Regions from separate parts of the Streptomyces sp. NPDC056479 genome, predicted to be linked through region 1. Evidence: riboswitches for the same ligand, from Rfam matches in the RefSeq annotation. Region 1 holds a riboswitch; each other region holds the start of a gene.
The links. Region 1 has a riboswitch for cyclic di-AMP ahead of ACFQ6S_RS41555 (NlpC/P60 family protein). Riboswitches for the same ligand answer to the same signal wherever they lie in the genome.
Positions count from the first base shown of each region.

Region 2: it holds a riboswitch for cyclic di-AMP, as region 1 does, so the genes downstream of both, ACFQ6S_RS39905 (transglycosylase SLT domain-containing protein) here and ACFQ6S_RS41555 (NlpC/P60 family protein) in region 1, are expected to answer to the same signal.
Region 3: it holds a riboswitch for cyclic di-AMP, as region 1 does, so the genes downstream of both, ACFQ6S_RS23895 (transglycosylase family protein) here and ACFQ6S_RS41555 (NlpC/P60 family protein) in region 1, are expected to answer to the same signal.
Region 4: it holds a riboswitch for cyclic di-AMP, as region 1 does, so the genes downstream of both, ACFQ6S_RS36850 (C40 family peptidase) here and ACFQ6S_RS41555 (NlpC/P60 family protein) in region 1, are expected to answer to the same signal.

Region 1 covers NZ_JBHTRZ010000014.1:160,268-164,450, forward strand. Annotated here, with positions in the region: gene pcrA (DNA helicase PcrA) at 1-2,001, opposite strand, end outside; cyclic di-AMP (ydaO/yuaA leader) riboswitch at 2,374-2,542, shown strand; gene ACFQ6S_RS41555 (NlpC/P60 family protein) at 2,551-3,726, shown strand; gene ACFQ6S_RS41560 (tellurite resistance/C4-dicarboxylate transporter family protein) at 4,069-4,183, shown strand, end outside.
Region 2 covers NZ_JBHTRZ010000013.1:132,714-136,896, reverse strand. Annotated here, with positions in the region: gene ACFQ6S_RS39915 (polyprenyl synthetase family protein) at 1-604, opposite strand, end outside; partial or broken gene ACFQ6S_RS39910 (MFS transporter) at 812-1,330, shown strand; cyclic di-AMP (ydaO/yuaA leader) riboswitch at 2,231-2,415, shown strand; gene ACFQ6S_RS39905 (transglycosylase SLT domain-containing protein) at 2,421-3,149, shown strand; gene ACFQ6S_RS39900 (HAD family hydrolase) at 3,184-4,014, opposite strand.
Region 3 covers NZ_JBHTRZ010000006.1:101,911-106,093, forward strand. Annotated here, with positions in the region: gene eno (phosphopyruvate hydratase) at 1-538, opposite strand, end outside; gene ACFQ6S_RS23895 (transglycosylase family protein) at 917-1,606, opposite strand; cyclic di-AMP (ydaO/yuaA leader) riboswitch at 1,611-1,810, opposite strand; gene ACFQ6S_RS23900 (transglycosylase family protein) at 2,020-3,054, opposite strand; gene ACFQ6S_RS23905 (cytochrome P450) at 3,221-4,183, opposite strand, start outside.
Region 4 covers NZ_JBHTRZ010000011.1:242,802-246,984, forward strand. Annotated here, with positions in the region: gene ACFQ6S_RS36840 (ATP-dependent Clp protease proteolytic subunit) at 23-658, shown strand; gene ACFQ6S_RS36845 (hypothetical protein) at 666-974, shown strand; cyclic di-AMP (ydaO/yuaA leader) riboswitch at 1,316-1,525, shown strand; gene ACFQ6S_RS36850 (C40 family peptidase) at 1,529-2,002, shown strand; gene ACFQ6S_RS36855 (LysE family translocator) at 2,055-2,669, opposite strand; gene ACFQ6S_RS36860 (LysR family transcriptional regulator) at 2,761-3,687, shown strand; gene ACFQ6S_RS36865 (ATP-binding protein) at 3,692-4,150, opposite strand.

The DNA of each region.
Region 1 (4,183 bases):
CGGGAAGACGCCGTCCTCCATGCCGGTGAGGAAGACGACCGGGAACTCAAGGCCCTTGGCGGTGTGCAGGGTCATCAGGGTGATGACGCCCGAGCCGTCCTCCTGCTCGTCCGGAATCTGGTCGGAGTCGGCGACGAGCGCGACCCGCTCCAGGAATGCCGCCAGTCCGGCGGAGGCCTCGCCCTCGCCCGACTCCTGCTCGAATTCCAGGGCGACGGCCGCGAGTTCCTGAAGGTTCTCGATGCGGGTCTCGTCCTGGGGATCGGTGGACGCCTGCAACTCGGCGAGATAGCCGGTCCGTTCCAGGACCGCCTCCAGGACGGTCGCCGGCCCCGCGCCGGACTCGACGATCGTACGGAGCTCCTCCATCAGCGTGTTGAACCGCTTGACGGCGTTGGTCGACCGCGCGGCCATCCCGTACGCCTCGTCGACACGCTTCAGCGCCTGTGGGAAGCTGATCTTCTCCCGCTGCGAAAGGGCGTCGATCATCGCCTCGGCGCGCTCACCGATGCCGCGCTTGGGCACGTTCAGGATCCGCCGCAGCGGTACGGAGTCCTCGGGGTTGGCCAGCACCCGCAGGTAGGCGAGGACGTCCCGGACCTCCTTGCGCTCGTAGAAGCGCACACCGCCGACGACCTTGTAGGGCAGCCCGACGCGGATGAAGACTTCCTCGAAGACACGGGACTGGGCGTTCGTACGGTAGAAGACGGCGACATCGCCGGCCTTCGCGTCGCCCGCGTCCGTCAGTCGGTCTATCTCCTCGGCGACGAACTGCGCCTCGTCGTGCTCGGTGTCCGCGACATAGCCGGTGATGCGCGCGCCCGCGCCCGCGTTGGTCCACAGGTTCTTCGGGCGACGGGACTCGTTGCGCTCGATGACCGCGTTGGCGGCGGTCAGGATCGTCTGCGTGGAGCGGTAGTTCTGCTCCAGCAGGATCGTCGTCGCATCCGGGTAGTCCTCCTCGAACTGGAGGATGTTGCGGATGGTGGCGCCCCGGAACGCATAGATGGACTGGTCTGCGTCACCCACCACGCACAGCTCGGCGGGCGCGAGGTCGTCCTCGCCGGGCGGCACGTCGACGGGGTGCTCGCTGGTCCCGACGAGCTCGCGCACCAGCGCGTACTGCGCGTGGTTGGTGTCCTGGTACTCGTCCACCAGCACATGGCGGAACCGCCGGCGATAGTGCTCGGCGACATCCGGGAAGGCACGCAGCAGATTGACCGTCGTCATGATCAGGTCGTCGAAGTCGAGGGCGTTGGCCTCCCGCAACCGCGACTGGTACATCGCATAGGCCTGAGCGAGGGTCTTCTCGAAGCCGTCCGTCGCCTGGGCGGCGAAGTCCTCCTCGTCGATCAGCTCGTTCTTCAGGTTGCTGATCTTGGCGCTGAAGGACTTGGGCGGGTACCGCTTGGGATCGAGGTCCAGATCACGGCTCACGAGCGCCATCAGCCGCTTGCTGTCGGCGGCGTCGTAGATCGAGAACGAGGACGTGAACCCGAGCTTCTTGCTCTCCCTGCGCAGGATGCGCACGCACGCACTGTGGAAGGTCATCACCCACATCGCGTTCGCACGCGGGCCGACGAGCTGCTCGACGCGCTCCTTCATCTCGCCGGCGGCCTTGTTGGTGAAGGTGATCGCGAGGATCTGCCCCGGATGCACGCTCCGCTCGGCCAGCAGATGGGCGATGCGATGGGTGAGCACACGCGTCTTGCCGGAGCCGGCCCCGGCCACGATGAGCAGCGGGGTGCCGGAGTGGACGACGGCGGCGCGCTGGTTCTCGTTCAGCCCCTCCAGCAGTGCCGCGGCGTCGATGGCCGGGCGCGGGGCGCCGTCGCGGTAGTAGGCGTCCCGGTCCGGTGGCACGTCGAACTTCCCACCGAACAGATCGTCCGGAACCGGCTCCGGAGCGTGATCGCCCTCGGGCGGTGGTGGCGGCTCTTCCTCGTGGGCCCGTGGGGCCTGGAGGTCCGCCAGGAAGCTGTCGTCAAAGAGGCTGCTCATCGCTCTCCGAGTCTAGGCCGCCCCACTGACAGCCCGCCGCCGCCCCGAGAACATCACACGTTCCGATTCCCGACGATCTTCCGTTCCCACCCACCCGAGAGCCCTCTCACCCCCCGCGACCAGCCCCTCACAACCTGCGATCACCCAGACAGAACGGCCGATTAACCCGACAAAAGCCACTAACCAGCCCACTCCTCGGAGAAGCGCACAAACAGTCACACACTCCCCGAATCAAGCACCTTCAGTCCCGCCCTGACTCAAGGTCACGAAAATGTATCGGGCATATCGAACATCAACCTTCACAGGCGCCACACGAGTTGGCTACCGTGCCGGACAGGCCGTACGACCCCCACCGGCGAACGACGCCGGGCCGCACGGCCTCCGCCGAGTCCGGCGCGTCTCACGGCGCGCGGAGCCGGGGACCCACCGAACTTGGGGTGAATCGGCCCGACTTCCCATCCGGGAGCGGCCGTAGGGCAACCCTTCCGAACCACCCGCCCGAACCCGACAGCTAACTCGGTAGGCGGAGCATGGAAGGAGTCGCCTCCCTTGGCGTCGCACCGCAAGTCGCGTCCCGCTGGTACGCGCGTAGCAGGCATACGGACCCCCGCCCTCGCCACGGCGGCCCTCACCTCCGTCGCCCTGCTGTCCCAGACGGCCAACGCGAGCCCCTCGACGGACGACAAGCCCAGCCTCGAAGAGGTCGAGAAGAAGGTCGACGACCTCTACCGCCAGGCGGAGTCGGCGACCGAGAAGTACAACGCGGCCAAGGAGAAGACCGCGAAACAGCGCAAGCGCGTCGACACCCTCCTCGACGACGTCGCCCAGCGCACCCAGAAGCTCAACGAGGCACGCGAGGAACTCGGCCGCTCCGCCGCCGCGCAGTACCGCACCGGCGCCTCGGCCCCCGACACGGCGACCTTCCTCCTCGCGGACACCCCGCAGGACTACTTCGACCAGAGCCAGCTGATGGGCCGCATGACGGACCGTCAGAAGGAGTCGGTCGACGAGTACGTCACGCAGCAGTCGGCGACGATGGAGAAGCGCAAGGAGGCCACTGAGAGCCTCGAGACGCTCACCGAGTCGCAGAGCGACCTCCAGAACGCGAAGACCACCGTCCAGCAGAAGCTCTCCGACGCACGCGAACTCCTCTCGAAGCTGACGGCGGAGGAGAAGGCCCGCCTCGCCGCGATCGAGAAGCGCAAGCAGGAGGAGGCCGCGCGCAAGGCGGCCGAGCTGGCCCGCCAGCAGGCGGAGGCCGAGCGCCAGCGCCAGGAAGCCGAGCAACAACAGCAGCAGGAGAACACCGAGCAGCCCCCGGCCGACTCGGGCACCTCGGACTCGTCCTCCTCGGACAGCTCCTACGCCACCAAGGCCGAGAAGACCTTGGCCTTCGCCCGCTCCCAGATCGGCAAGCCGTACGTCTGGGGCGCCACCGGCCCCGACTCCTACGACTGCTCCGGCCTCACCCAGGCCGCCTGGAAGGCCGCCGGCGTGGACATCCCCCGCGTCACCTACGACCAGGTCAACGCCGGCACCACGGTCCCCCTCTCCAGCGCCCAGCCCGGCGACCTGATCTTCTTCTACGACGACGTCACCCACGTGGGCGTCTACATAGGCAACGGCATGATGATCCACGCCCCGAAGCCCGGCGCCTACGTCCGCGAGGAGTCGATCTACTACGACGGAGAGTCGTCGATCCACAGCGTGGTCCGCCCCGCCTGACCCGGCCCCTCTCCCCACCACGCGCGCGCGGGCCACTCATAAGGCCACGCGCGCGTGCTTCGTCAGTCGCACCGAAACGCACCCGCACCCGCGTACGGCGGCAAGGGGCTGTGCCGGGGGGTGTCCGCCCGCAGCGGCAGGCGTCAAGAAACAGCACCTCCTGACGCCCAGCAACCGCCGGACCGAGGACGGACACCCCCCGGCACGGCCCCGACCCAGAGCGCACCCGCAGGCGCCAGGCGCACCCCCACTCGCCGAAGCGGGCCGCCGCAGGCATCAACGCACACCCAACCCCCCGCGCGCCCCACCCCCAACCCCCACCCCGCTCCATAGCATCGCCCCATGCCCGCCAGCACCACCCCCACCTCCCCCCTCCACACCTGGTGGTCGCAGCGACCCCCCACCGCCGGCGCCGCCGTCATGGCCACCGGCATCATCTCGGTGGCCCTCCACCAGA
Region 2 (4,183 bases), on a different contig from region 1:
CCACCGTCTCGTCGGCGCCCGACATCATCGCCCCGAACCGGCACGACACCGCCACCAGCGACCCGGTCTTCCCGCTCAGCACATCCAGGTAGTGCTCGATCGGGTCCCGCCCGTCCTGCGGCCCCGCCGTCTCCAGGATCTGCCCGGTGACCAGCCGCTCGAACGCCTCGGCCTGCACCCGAACCGCCTCGGGCCCGAGGTCGGCGAGGATGTGCGACGCCCGCGCGAAGAGGAAATCGCCGGTCAGTACGGCAACCGAGTTCCCCCAGCGGGTGTTCGCGCTGTCGACCCCGCGCCGTACCTCCGCCACGTCCATCACGTCGTCGTGGTACAGCGTCGCCAGATGGGTGAGCTCCACGACGACGGCCGACGGCACGACCCCCGGCGCATACCGGTCCCCGAACTGGGCGGCGAGCATCACCAGCAGCGGCCGGAACCGCTTTCCGCCCGCCCGCACCAGATGCTGGGCGGCCTCGGTGATGAAGGGGACCTCACTCTTGGTGGCTTCGAGCAATCCCTCCTCGACAGCCGCCAATCCGGCCTGGACATCGGCTTCCAGAGCCTGGTCCCGCACGCTCAGCCCGAACGGCCCGACGACGGTCACGAGGGGTCTCCTGTCTGCTGGTGTCCACTGGCGGTTACACGGTTTGTCGATAGGTCGCTGCCATCACTCAAGTCAGCGTATCCGGTCACGTTTCGATCACCGATGCCGCCCACCCGTCCACCACGGGCGGTATCGGATCACGGCCGGTATTTTTTTGATCACCTGATAAGGCCGGATATCCATCGACTTATAGGGAAGTAGCGGTCGATGTCGCGAACCGAAGTCGGCATCGAGCCCGGGAGCGGCCCTCCGCCCCGCGACGACCGTGCCCTCTCCGGCCAGCCCAGAGGCCTGCTCACCCTCTCCGGGCCCGAGGCCTGGGAAGGCTTCTCGCTCCTCGACATGCAGACCATCCTCGCCTTCCGCTTCGCCGACACGGTCGCCTCCGGCGGTATGGGCATGTCGGCCGGAACCGCCGCCTCCGTCTCCGCCGCCGGCGGCCGGCTCGCCGACCGCAGCGCGGTGCTGCGGGGCGGCGTACTGATGGCCGGCGGCCACTGGGCCATGGCGGTGCCGACCGCTGTCATGGCCTGGGCGGGCCTCGGCCTGATCGGCGCGGCCACGGGGCTGCCGAAACCTGACGTCGCCGCTGCGGTCGGCAAGCTCTACCGCACCGACGACGACCGCCGTGACGCGGGCTTCGCGCCCTCCTGCACGGTGATCGACATCGGCACCTTCGCGGGCCCGCTCCTCACCAGCCCGCTCGGCGACCACAGGGGCCGGCGCTGAGGCTTCTCGGCGGCCGCCACCGGCCTCGTCGTCGGCGCCACCCGCGCCGTCCCGCTCGCCGCCTACGTCGCCTACGCCGCCTCGACGGTCGTCGACTTCAACCTCTTCCAGGCGTACTCGGCGCGCCGACCAGACGGGGGTCCCGCTCATGCGCATCCGTACGTCCTTTCCCTACGAGACGACCCACCACGACCTCCGTATTCCCCCGCCGGACGGAACATGCCTCTACCCGCGAGCCCGTCCCGGCGCCCTTCGAGGTCGAGGTCGCCAACTGGCCGACGGCCCAACCCTGGTGCGACGGCAGGGTCGGCAGGTCCGGTACCTCCTGACGCGGCTTCAACTCCCTCCAGAGCGGACGATCGCTATGACAACGACGGGCACTGGATGGGAGGTTCCGCCCTCCTGGCCGACATGCACGCCTGGGCGTCGACGACGCTCGCCTTCGCCTCCCGACCGCCGGACCCGTGCGCGACGTGGCGCCCGACGGCTCACCGACCCTGGTCACGCGCGGCGTGCCGAACCTGTCGGCCCGCCACGGCCATGACCGCACGGTGCCATGGGAGCCGGGGGCGAAGAGGTTCTTATCCACCAGACCTGGCAAAAACGGACTCCACGGACAGCCGGTCAAAGGCGAGTTGGAGCCATTGCCCGATTTGCCAGTCTTGCGCCGCGAGTGAATTGGGTCACTCGGACCCGTCTCGAGACCCGACCCGGCGCGCCCTCTCCCCTCCTTGCGCCGAAGGCAAGTTGAGGCTTGGCAACCGCAAAGGATCAAGCGCCCCATTCACCCCAGACCATGGTCAACCGGCACGTCAGGTGACCACGGCACTTGTTCCGGGCATGTGCTCTCGCATACGTTCCCGCTCGTCGGGCGGACGCCTAATCCTGCCGCCGCCCGAGTCATCCCCGACGTAACTCACACACGCGCGGCAGGAGCGGGGGACCCAGGTAAGTCGCCGGACCGGACGCCTTGATGGCGCACCGGACCGGCTAGGGGTGAAGTCGCACTGCCGTAAGGCGGTGCGGCCGGGCATCTCCCGCCCGAACCCGACAGCTCACCTCGCAGGCGCCGGAGAGGAACAGCGCCATGCCCCGAGGCAAACACCGCCGCCCCCGCACCAACCCGCTCACCCGCCGTGCCGTGATCGCCGGAACCGGCACCGCGGCCCTCGCCCTCCCCCTCCTGAGCGCGACCACCGCGAGCGCCGCGGAGCCTGCCGCGGCGAAGATCGGATCCGTCACCTACACCACGAAGAAGGGCGATTCGCTCTACGGCATCGCGGAGCGCTACGACGCCCAGGGCGGCTGGAAGCAGCTCTACAAGGACAACCGCAAGGCCGTCGGCGACAACCCTCGTCTGATCCACCCGGGCCTCGACCTGAAGGTCCGGGCCACGAAGAAGGCGAGCACGCCGAGCAAGACGGCCGACACGGCGTCCGCGCCCGTCAAGAAGTCCTCCGTCGCCCAGGCCACGCAGTCCTCGGTGAAGACGTACCCGAACAACCTCGACGGCTGGATCCGCAACGCGCTGGACATCATGTCGCAAAACGGAATTCCGGGTTCTTACGAGGGCATTCACCGCAACATCATGCGTGAGTCGTCCGGCAACCCGCTGGCCATGAACAACTGGGACTCCAACGCCGCGGCCGGCACCCCGTCCAAGGGCCTCCTCCAGGTCATCGACCCCACCTTCGCGTCCTACCACGTGCCGGGGACGGTGTACGACCCCTTCGACCCGGTCGCGAACATCACGGCCGCGTGCAACTACGCGGCCGCGCGCTACGGCTCGATCGACAACGTGAACGGGCCCTACTAGGAGAAGTAAGCGGCCTACCGGCGCATATCGCTACTTACTGGACGATATGCTCCAGACTCCCCGCGAACAGCCTCTCGAGGACGACGGCGATGCCGTCGTCCTCGTTCGAGAGGGTGATCTCGTCGGCGACCGCCTTGAGTTCGGGATGCGCATTGGCCATCGCGACGCCCCGGGCGGCCCAGTCGAACATGGGGATGTCGTTGGGCATGTCACCGAAGGCGATGGTCTCGCGCGGACCGAGGCCGAGATGCTCGGCGGCGAGCGCGAGACCGGTCGCCTTGGTGATGCCGCATGGCTGGAGTTCGACGGTGCCGGGCCCCGACATGGTGACCGTCGCCAGCGAGCCGACCACCGAACGCGCCGTCGCCGCCAACTCGTCGTCCGACAGGCTGGGATGGCGCAGCAGCACCTTGCTGATCGGCTCGCACCACAGGTCGTCGCGGCGCCTGACGCGTACGGCGGGCAGGGTGGGGTGCGGCATCAGATACCCGGGCTCGATGAGCGTGAGCCCGTCCACGCCGTCCTGGTCGACGGCCGCGTACACCTGCCCCACCTCGGCCTCGATCTTGCCGAGCGCGGTCTCCGCCAACTCCCGGTCCAACGTGACGGACCACAGCAGACGATCCGCGCCGGCGTCGTACAACTGCGCGCCCTGTCCGCACACCGCGAGCCCCCTGCTGCCCAGGTCGTCGAGCAGCGGCCGCACTCTGGGCGCCGGCCGTCCCGTCACGACGAGATGCTGGGCGCCGGCCGCCGCCACCCGCGCGAGCGCGTGAAGGGTCCGGTCGGAGAGTGTGTCGTCACCTCGGAGCAGCGTCCCGTCCAGGTCAGTGGCGATGAGTGAATATGCGATGGGTGGGGCCATGATCAGAGAATACGGACAGGAAGCCCCATCGACTCGACCTGAACCGGACGGCTGCTGTGTTCACATGCGTTGACACCTGTTCCGGTTCCGCTTCTGCTTCCCCGCCCACAACTGCCTTCCGCCCCTGGTGATTTCACTCCGACGTGGTGCCGAAGTGCGCCGGAGCGCC
Region 3 (4,183 bases), on a different contig from region 1:
CCTCGGAGAAGGACTCCGCGCCGATCGGGGCGATCATGAACTCCTGGATGTCGACGTTGGAGTCCGCGTGGGATCCACCGTTGAGGATGTTCATCATCGGGACGGGGAGCAGGTGCGCGTTCGGGCCACCGAGGTAGCGGAACAGCGGGAGGTCGGAGGCCTCGGAGGCGGCGTGCGCGACGGCGAGCGAGACGCCGAGGATGGCGTTGGCGCCGAGCGAGCCCTTGTTGTCGGTGGCGTCCAGGTCGAACATCGCCTGGTCGATCAGGCGCTGCTCGGTGGCGTCGTAGCCGACCAGCTCCGGGCCGATCTGCTCGATGACGGCGAGGACGGCCTTCTCGACGCCCTTGCCCTGGTAGCGGTTGGGGTCACCGTCGCGGAGCTCGATGGCCTCGAAGGCGCCCGTGGAGGCGCCGGACGGGACGGCGGCACGACCCGTGCTGCCGTCGTCGAGGCCGACCTCGACCTCGACCGTGGGGTTGCCTCGGGAGTCCAGGATTTCCCGGGCTACGACGACGTCGATGGACGGCACGAGCATCTCCTTCTTCGGATGTGACGCGGGTACGCAGACCGCGGTGGGTACTGCGAGACGAGCCTAACCGGCTCCGGGCGTTCGGCCAGCGGTCGACCGCCCCGTGGACAGAACCGAGAGTAAATTGTTTCCGAACGGAACAAAAACGATCCGCGCTCGGCCCCGTGTCCGGACCCGCGCTCGGACCCGCGCTCGGACCCGCACAAGAAAGAGCCCCGCCCCGGTGCGTACGGGGGAAAACGCACCGAGGCGGGGAGTTCGTGGGGACGGGGGTGGCCCTCACGACGCCTTCACTATGAGGTCCACGGATGTGAAGGCGCTGTGGTTCAGCTGTCGGCCGCGTAGTACCGCGGGCCGCCGGATGTCGCGGCCCGCCGCGCCGGCTTACTTCAGGTGCAGCTGCTGACCCGGGTAGATCAGGTTCGCGTCCTCGACGATGTCCTTGTTCAGCTTGAAGAGGTTCTCCCAGCCGCCCTTGACGTTCTTCTTCTCGGCGATCGAGCTGAGGGTGTCGCCCTTGACGACCTTGTACTCGCCGTCACCCTTCTTGACCTTCTTGCCGGTCGGGGTGGTGACGGTCTTGGTGCTCTTCTTGGCGGCCGGGCGGTCGGCGGAGCGGGAGGCCGACTGCTGCTCGGAGGAGCGGGTGGTGGTCTCGCTGCTCTGCGAGGAACCACTGGCGGAGGAGCCGTTGTAGGCGGCGCTCGACAGGCCGGTGCCGCAGTTCGGCCAGGCACCCTTGCCCTGGCCCGCGAGGACCTTCTCGCCTATCTCGATCTGCTGGGCCTTGGTGGCCTGGTCGGCGGTGGAGGCGTACTGGGTACCGCCGTACGCGGCCCAGGTGGAGGCGGAGAACTGCAGACCGCCGTAGTAGCCGTTGCCGGTGTTGATCGACCAGTTGCCGCCGGCCTCGCACTGGGCGACGGCGTCCCACTCGGAGGCGGTGGCGGCCGAGGCGCTGCCGGCGGCCATCAGCGGGGCGGCGACGGCGGCGGCACCGGTGACGCCGACGACGGCGATGGCGCGAGCGGCCTTGGACGGACGACGGTGCTTGCCCTTGCTGGAAAACAGCATGGTTGGATCCCCTCACCGACGCCTACGAGGTGAGCTGTCGGGTTCGGGCCGGTTGAGTTGCCCGGCCGCGCACGTTCGCCTCTCGGCTCCCGCTGCGCGACTTCACCCCGAGCCGGTTCCGGCCGTGCGGCCCCGAAGGACCTCAACTGCCGGACCCGGCGCAAACCTTGGGTCCCCCGCTCCTGCCTACGGCGCTTGACGCGACGACTGTTCCCGTACGGCCGCCGGCAGGATTCGGCGTGACGGCTGTCGGGGCTCGCACTGGTGGCGAGCGGTCATGACCGTAGACACGCGAATCGGGGAATTACAAAGACGATCAGGGCTTCTGAGATCTATCTCTCACTGCTTTCAAAACGGACATTACATGGCGAAACGTGACGCGAACTGCCGCTGTTTTTCGCCCTGTTCGACCATTATTCGGCAGGGACGTCCAGGGTCTGACCGGCGAAGATGTGGTTCGCGTCGGCGCCGATGGCCTTCTTGTTCGCGTCATACAGCGCGCGCCACCCGCCCTCGAGCTCAAGGGAGTCGGCGATGGAGGCGAGAGTGTCGCCGGGGCGGACGCTGTACGAGGCGTGGCGACCGGAGGACTTGACGGCGCCCTCGACGGCGGCGCTCTCGTCGGCGCTGGGGCCGCGATGACGCCCGGAGCCGGCCGCCGCGTCGTCGATCGACCCGGTGTCGACAAGGCTCCAGGAGCCCGCATCCTGCTCAGAGTTGTCCTGATTGTCGCTCTTGGGGGTCTCTATGGGAGAGCTGTCCGGCGACTGTGAGGCTTCCGAGTCGGGTGACGCATCGGACTTCGCAGACTTGTCGGCCGAAGCGGACGATGAGGGCGAAGACGAGGAATTATCGGGCGATTCGGACGAAGCGTCGGATGAGTCGCTCGGCGAGTTCGAGGCATCGCCGGACGAGGCCGACGCGCCGGAGGACTCGGAATCACTCGATGAATCAGATGAACCCGACGAGCTGGACGAGCTGGACGACTTGGGCGAATCGAGCAATCCGGAGGATCCGGACACCTCGGAGGGCGAGTCCTCCGCCACCCCGGTGTCGAGGTCGACCGAGCCGGACGCCTTGGTGAGCCCGTTGAGCACCGCACAGGTGCCCCAGGGGCTGGTCCCCCGGTCCGCCAGGACGTCCTGCGCCACGGCGATCTGCTGCGAGCGGCTGGCCAGGTCGGGGGTGGAGGCGTAGTCGAGGCCGCCGAACTTCTCCCAGTCGTCCTGGGTCAACTGGAGTCCGCCGTACCGCCCGTTGCCGGTGTCGGCGCTCCAGGAGCCGCCGCTCTCGCACTCGGCGACCTTGTCCCACACATTGCCGTCGGCCGCGCTGGCGCCCGAGGCACCGAGGAGCGGGATGGCGATGGCGGAACCGGTCACCCCGGCCGCGACGAGAAGAGCCGGAGCCTGACGAGGGCGACGGTGACGACCGTTCCCGGAGAGCATGCGGGCGCCTTTCACGAGACAGCAGTGACTGTGGCGCGTGAAACCTGGGCGCCTTGTTGATCCGTGAACGTATAGGCAGACGATCACTTGTCACAAGTTAATGCCGCGTAGATCACGTGAAGATCACAGACTTGAGCGCATGTCACGTTCGCGAGGGCGGACAGACTCACCCAAGCGGGGTGAACTCCACCGGAAGAGTGCGCAGTCCGCGCATGATCAGTCCGCCGCGCCATCTCAACTCCCCCGGATCCGCCGCGAGTCGGAGGTCCGGGAGGCGGGTGAGGAGCGTGCCGAGGGCGGTCTGGCCCTCCAGACGGGCGAGCGGGGCGCCGAGGCAGTAGTGGATGCCGTGGCCGTAACCGAGGTGCTGGTTGTCACGGCGGCCCAGGTCCAGGACGTCCGGGTGGCCGAACCGCGCCGGGTCGCGGTCGGCGGCGGCCAGGACGACGAGGACGGCGTCGCCGGCCGCGATCTGCTGCCCGCCGATGGTGAGCGGCTCGGTGGCGAACCGCCAGGTGGCGAGCTCGACGGGGCCGTCGTAGCGCAGGAGTTCCTCGACGCCGGTCTCGAGGAGGGCGGTGTCGTGGGCGGCCAGGGAGGACTGGAGACGGGCGCGCTGCTCGGGGTGGGTGAGCAGGGCGTAGGTGCCGTTGCCGATGAGATTGACGGTTGTCTCGAAACCGGCGAACAGCAGGATGAAGGCCATGGCCGCGGCCTCGTTCTCGGTGAGGTGCTCACCGTGGTCGGAGGCGCGGATCAGGCCCGAGATGAGGTCCTCCCCGGGGTCGGGGGTGGCGGGGAGTGCCTCGCGCTTGCGGTGGATGAGGTCGGCCAGATACCCGCGCATCTTCTTCACCGACCGCGCGACCCCGCCCCTCGGGCCGCCCTGGTGCCGGATCATCATGCCCGCCCAGTCCCGGAAGTCGTCCTGGTCCTCGCGGGGGACGCCGAGCAGGTCGCAGATGGCGTAGATGGGGAGCGGGAAGGCGAACTCATGGATCAGGTCGGCACTCCCTTTCCGCGCGAACTGGTCGATGAGGTGGTCCGTGAGCTCCTGCACCCGGGGGGCGAACTCGGCGACCCTGCGGGGCGTGAAGGCCTTGGAGACGAGCCGGCGGAGCCTGGTGTG
Region 4 (4,183 bases), on a different contig from region 1:
CCCCGGCAAGGGAGCGTGAGCCATGACCCGACCGTCCGCCCGCCATGTACTGCCCGAGTTCACCGAACGCACGAGTTCAGGCCTCAGGACGCAGGATCCGTACTCGAAGCTGCTGGAGGAGCGGATCGTCTTTCTCGGCACACCGGTCGACGACACCTCGGCGAACGACGTGATGGCGCAGTTCATGTACCTGGAGCACAAGGACCCCGACCAGGACATCTCGCTATACATCAATTCGCCCGGCGGCTCGTTCAGCGCCATGTCGGCGATCTACGACACCATGCGGTTCGTCGCCTGCGACCTGGAGACGATCTGCCTGGGGCAGGCGGGCTCGGCCGCCGCCGTCCTGCTGGCCGCGGGCACGCCGGGCAAGCGGTTCGCGCTGCCGGGGGCACGGGTGGTGATCCATCAGCCCGCGCTTCCCGAGCCGGTCGAAGGCCAGGCCAGCGATCTGGCGATCCAGGCCGGGGAACTGACGCGCGTTCGGGCCCGGCTGGAGGAGATGCTCGCCGAGCACACCGGGCGCAGCCGCGCACAAGTGGCCGAGGACATCGAGCGGGACAAGATCCTGACCGCCGAAGAGGCCCTGGAGTACGGGCTGGTCGACCGCATCATCCCCAACCGCAGGTCCACGCTCGCGCCGCCCACGGGGCGGTGATCGACCGGTGCTGCCACCCGAGCTGCCTCCGCTGCCCGCGCTGACCCGCGCGGAGGGCGAGTTGATCGACCGTTACCTCGATGTGGTGGACCTGCTCGGCCGGATCAACCCGGCACAGGACGGCGACACCTACCGCGGACTGCGTGCCGCCCAGGCGCTCGTGAGCAAGGCGGCCGAGCTGCGGGACGCGCTGGCGCTGATGCACCGGCGCGGCGAGACGGAGCTGCACGCGCCCACGCTGGCGCGTGCGTTGCGCGTGCTGGACGGAGAGCGCCGCACGGCTCGCGTCACGGTTCCGCCGCGCTCCGACAGTTGACGACGCGTACAGCCGGATTCCGGACGCCCCGACCCACTGACGAGGCGTCCGGAGCGGGGCTGAAACGGACCAAATGGCGTACCCCCATTCGGTGTAGACGACTCTCCTTTTGCGCGGCCGTCAGGGTTGCGCAACGGGCACGACCCCAAGGCGGAATTAGTCGTTCCATCCCTGGTCCGGGACTCCTCGGGCCTCTGGACACCCGCGCGAACGGGTGAGTACCCACCCGAACGGGTGAGTGGTGAGTAACCCCACAAATCCTCGATTCCGTTGGGTATTTCGTTCATCCGTGCGTCAAGATCCCTGACTGACGACAAGCCCCCGCCACAGCGGCGGGGCGGTCCGGGCGGACGCCGAGTCCTGCCGCCGCCCGGATGACCGGTCGACAGGAGTGGATCGGCAGGAGTGGAGGACCCAAGCAAGACGGGTCGCCGGAGCGGACGTTCGTTCGAGCCGAGCAACCCTTGGGGTGAAGCCGCGACAAGCGGCCGGGCAACTTCGCCAGCCCGAATCCGACAGGTCATCCTTCACAGGCGGCTGACGAAGGGTTGCGCATGACTGCGCTCAATCGTGTCCCGTCGCTCATGGTCCGCGCCGGTACGGCGTCGGCCCTGACCATTGCCGCAGTGGGCGGCTCGATCGTGGCGCCCGGCTTCGCCTCCGAGGCGCAGGCCGCCACGCCGGCGTCGAAGGCACTCAAGGTCGCGGCCTCCAAGAAGGGCTCCCCGTACAGGTGGGGCGCCACCGGGCCGAACCGGTTCGACTGCTCGGGGCTCACGCTGTACTCGTACAAGAAGGCGGGCAAGAAACTGCCCCGTACGGCAGCCCAGCAGTACAACAAGACGCGCCACATCTCCGGCAAGAACCGCAAGGCCGGGGACCTGGTGTTCTTCCACTCGGGGTCGTACGTCTACCACGTCGGCATCTACGCCGGGAAGGGAAAGATCTGGCACTCCCCCAAAAGCGGGGACGTCGTGAAGCTCCAGAAGATCTGGACCAGGAGCGTCTGGTACGGCCGGGTCAAGTGACCTTCCCGGGGGCGGTGGCGGCGGCCTGACACGCCGTCACCGGTCCCGGGCCTCAGCGGGCCGACAGCGGCGCGGCGAGGAGCGCCACGCCGAAGGCGGTCAGTGCGATGCCGGTGACGAGCGTGACCGTCCGGGCGGCCCGCGGCCGGCGCAGCCACCTGCCGAGCCGGTCCACCAGCAGGGCGACGACCTGGAACCACACCAGCGCGATGGCCAGCACGATCAGGGCGAGCAACAGCGTCCTGGGCAGCGCCGGAGAGCCCGCGGGCACGAACTGCGGCAGCACGCTGAGAAAGGTCAGGGACGCCTTCGGGTTGAGGGCGTTGGTGACGAAGCCCTGCCGCAGGGGCCGCGCGGTGGAGTCCTCGCGCTCGTCCACCGCTTGGGTGTGCCGGTGGCGCAGTGTCTGGACGCCCAGGTACAACACATAGCCGCCGCCGACCACTTGGAGCGCGCGGAACAGCGCCGGTACGGCGGCCAGCACCGCGGCGACTCCCACCACCGCCAGCGTCACATGGATCAGCAGCCCGGCCCCGATCCCGAGCGCGCAGGCGATGCCGGCCCGGCGGGAGACGAGGGCGTTGCGTACGACCACGGTGAAGTCGGCCCCGGGCATGGCGACCAGGCCGGCGGAGACCCCGGTGAAGGCGATGAGCTGAGCGTCCATGGCGTCCAGCCTGCCGCGCGGAAGCCTTCAGCAGGTATTTCGAATATCCTGGGAAGCCCTAAAGCATTGGTTAAGACAGAGCGGGGCCCGCATGTACGACCCGACCCGGCTGGCCGCCCTGGTGGCGGTCGCGGAGGCCGGTTCGATCACCCGGGCGGCGGAGCGGCTCGGCTACACCACGCCGGCGCTCTCCCAGCAGCTGGCCAAGCTGGAGCGCGAGACGGGCTGCGCTCTCCTGGTACGGCACCACCGGGGCGCGCGGCTGACGGGTGCCGGCGAGCTGCTGGTGATCCGGGCCCGGCGTGTACTGGACGAGCTAGATCGGGCCCGGCACGAACTGGCCCGGCTGACCGGGCTGACGGGCGGCACCCTGCGGCTGGCGACCTTCCAGACCGCGGGCATCCATCTGCTGCCCCCTGCGCTCAGCGCCTTTCGCCGGGCGCATCCGGACGTGGAGCTGACGGTCGCCGACTACGAGCCCTCGGCCGGTGTCGCCGCGGTGGCGGCGGGCGAGGTCGACCTGGCGCTCACCCACGCCTACGAGCCCGGGGAACCGATGCCGCTGCCCGCGTCCGTGGGCATCGAGCCGATCCTGGTCGAGGAACTGGTCCTGGTGTCCGCTCCGGGCCATGTCCTCACCAGTGGGGCGGCACGGCTTCCGCTGGCCGAGCTCGCCGGGCAGCCGCTGATCAGCATGGCGCCGGACGCTCCCGCCCGGCGCGGCGTGGAGGCGGCGCTGGCGGGGGCGGGGGCCACGCAGTCGGTTCTGGTCCCGACGCCGGGGTATCTGCTGGTGTGCGCGCTGGCCAGTGCGGGACTCGGGGTCGCGGTGGTGCCGGAGATGGTGGCGCGCACGTCGGTCACTCCGGTCGGGGTGCGCGCGCTGGAAGGCGGGCGGTTGCGCCGTACGGTCTCGGTCGCCTTCCGGAGCGAGGAGGCGGCGCCTGCCGCGGACGCCTTCCGGGCCCTGCTGCGCGGCACGTTCGGCCGGTCCTCCGGGCAGCTGCCGCAGGCCTGAGGGGCTACGGTTCCTGCGGTCCCGCGGCGCCGACCGGTGCGGCGGGCACCGTCCAGGGAAGTTCGATGGAGACGGTCTTGCCGCCCTCGCGGGTCGGGCGCACTCTCAGTTTGCCGCCGCACTCCGCGGTCAGCCAGCGGATGATCACCATGCCGCGTCCGTTGTCCTGCTGCACGGCGGCCGGTAGTCGCTTGGGGAAGCGCGGATGGCTGTCGGTGACGCCGATGCGCAGGTGTTCGTCACGGTCGAGTACGAGGTCCACCGTGAAGGTGGGTGACTGTCCGAGGGTGTGCTGTACGGCGTTGGTGGTGAGTTCGGAGACGATCAGGCGGATGGTGTCGGCCACTTCCGTGTCCGGTGGCAGCCCCCACTCCGCGAGGGTGGTGAGCACATAGGCCCGGGCCGCGCGCACCGAGGCGGCATCGCTCGGCAGAGTGACGGATGCTTCCAGGTGATCTGCCATGGCGACGTCGTCCCTTTCCCACGGGACCGGAGT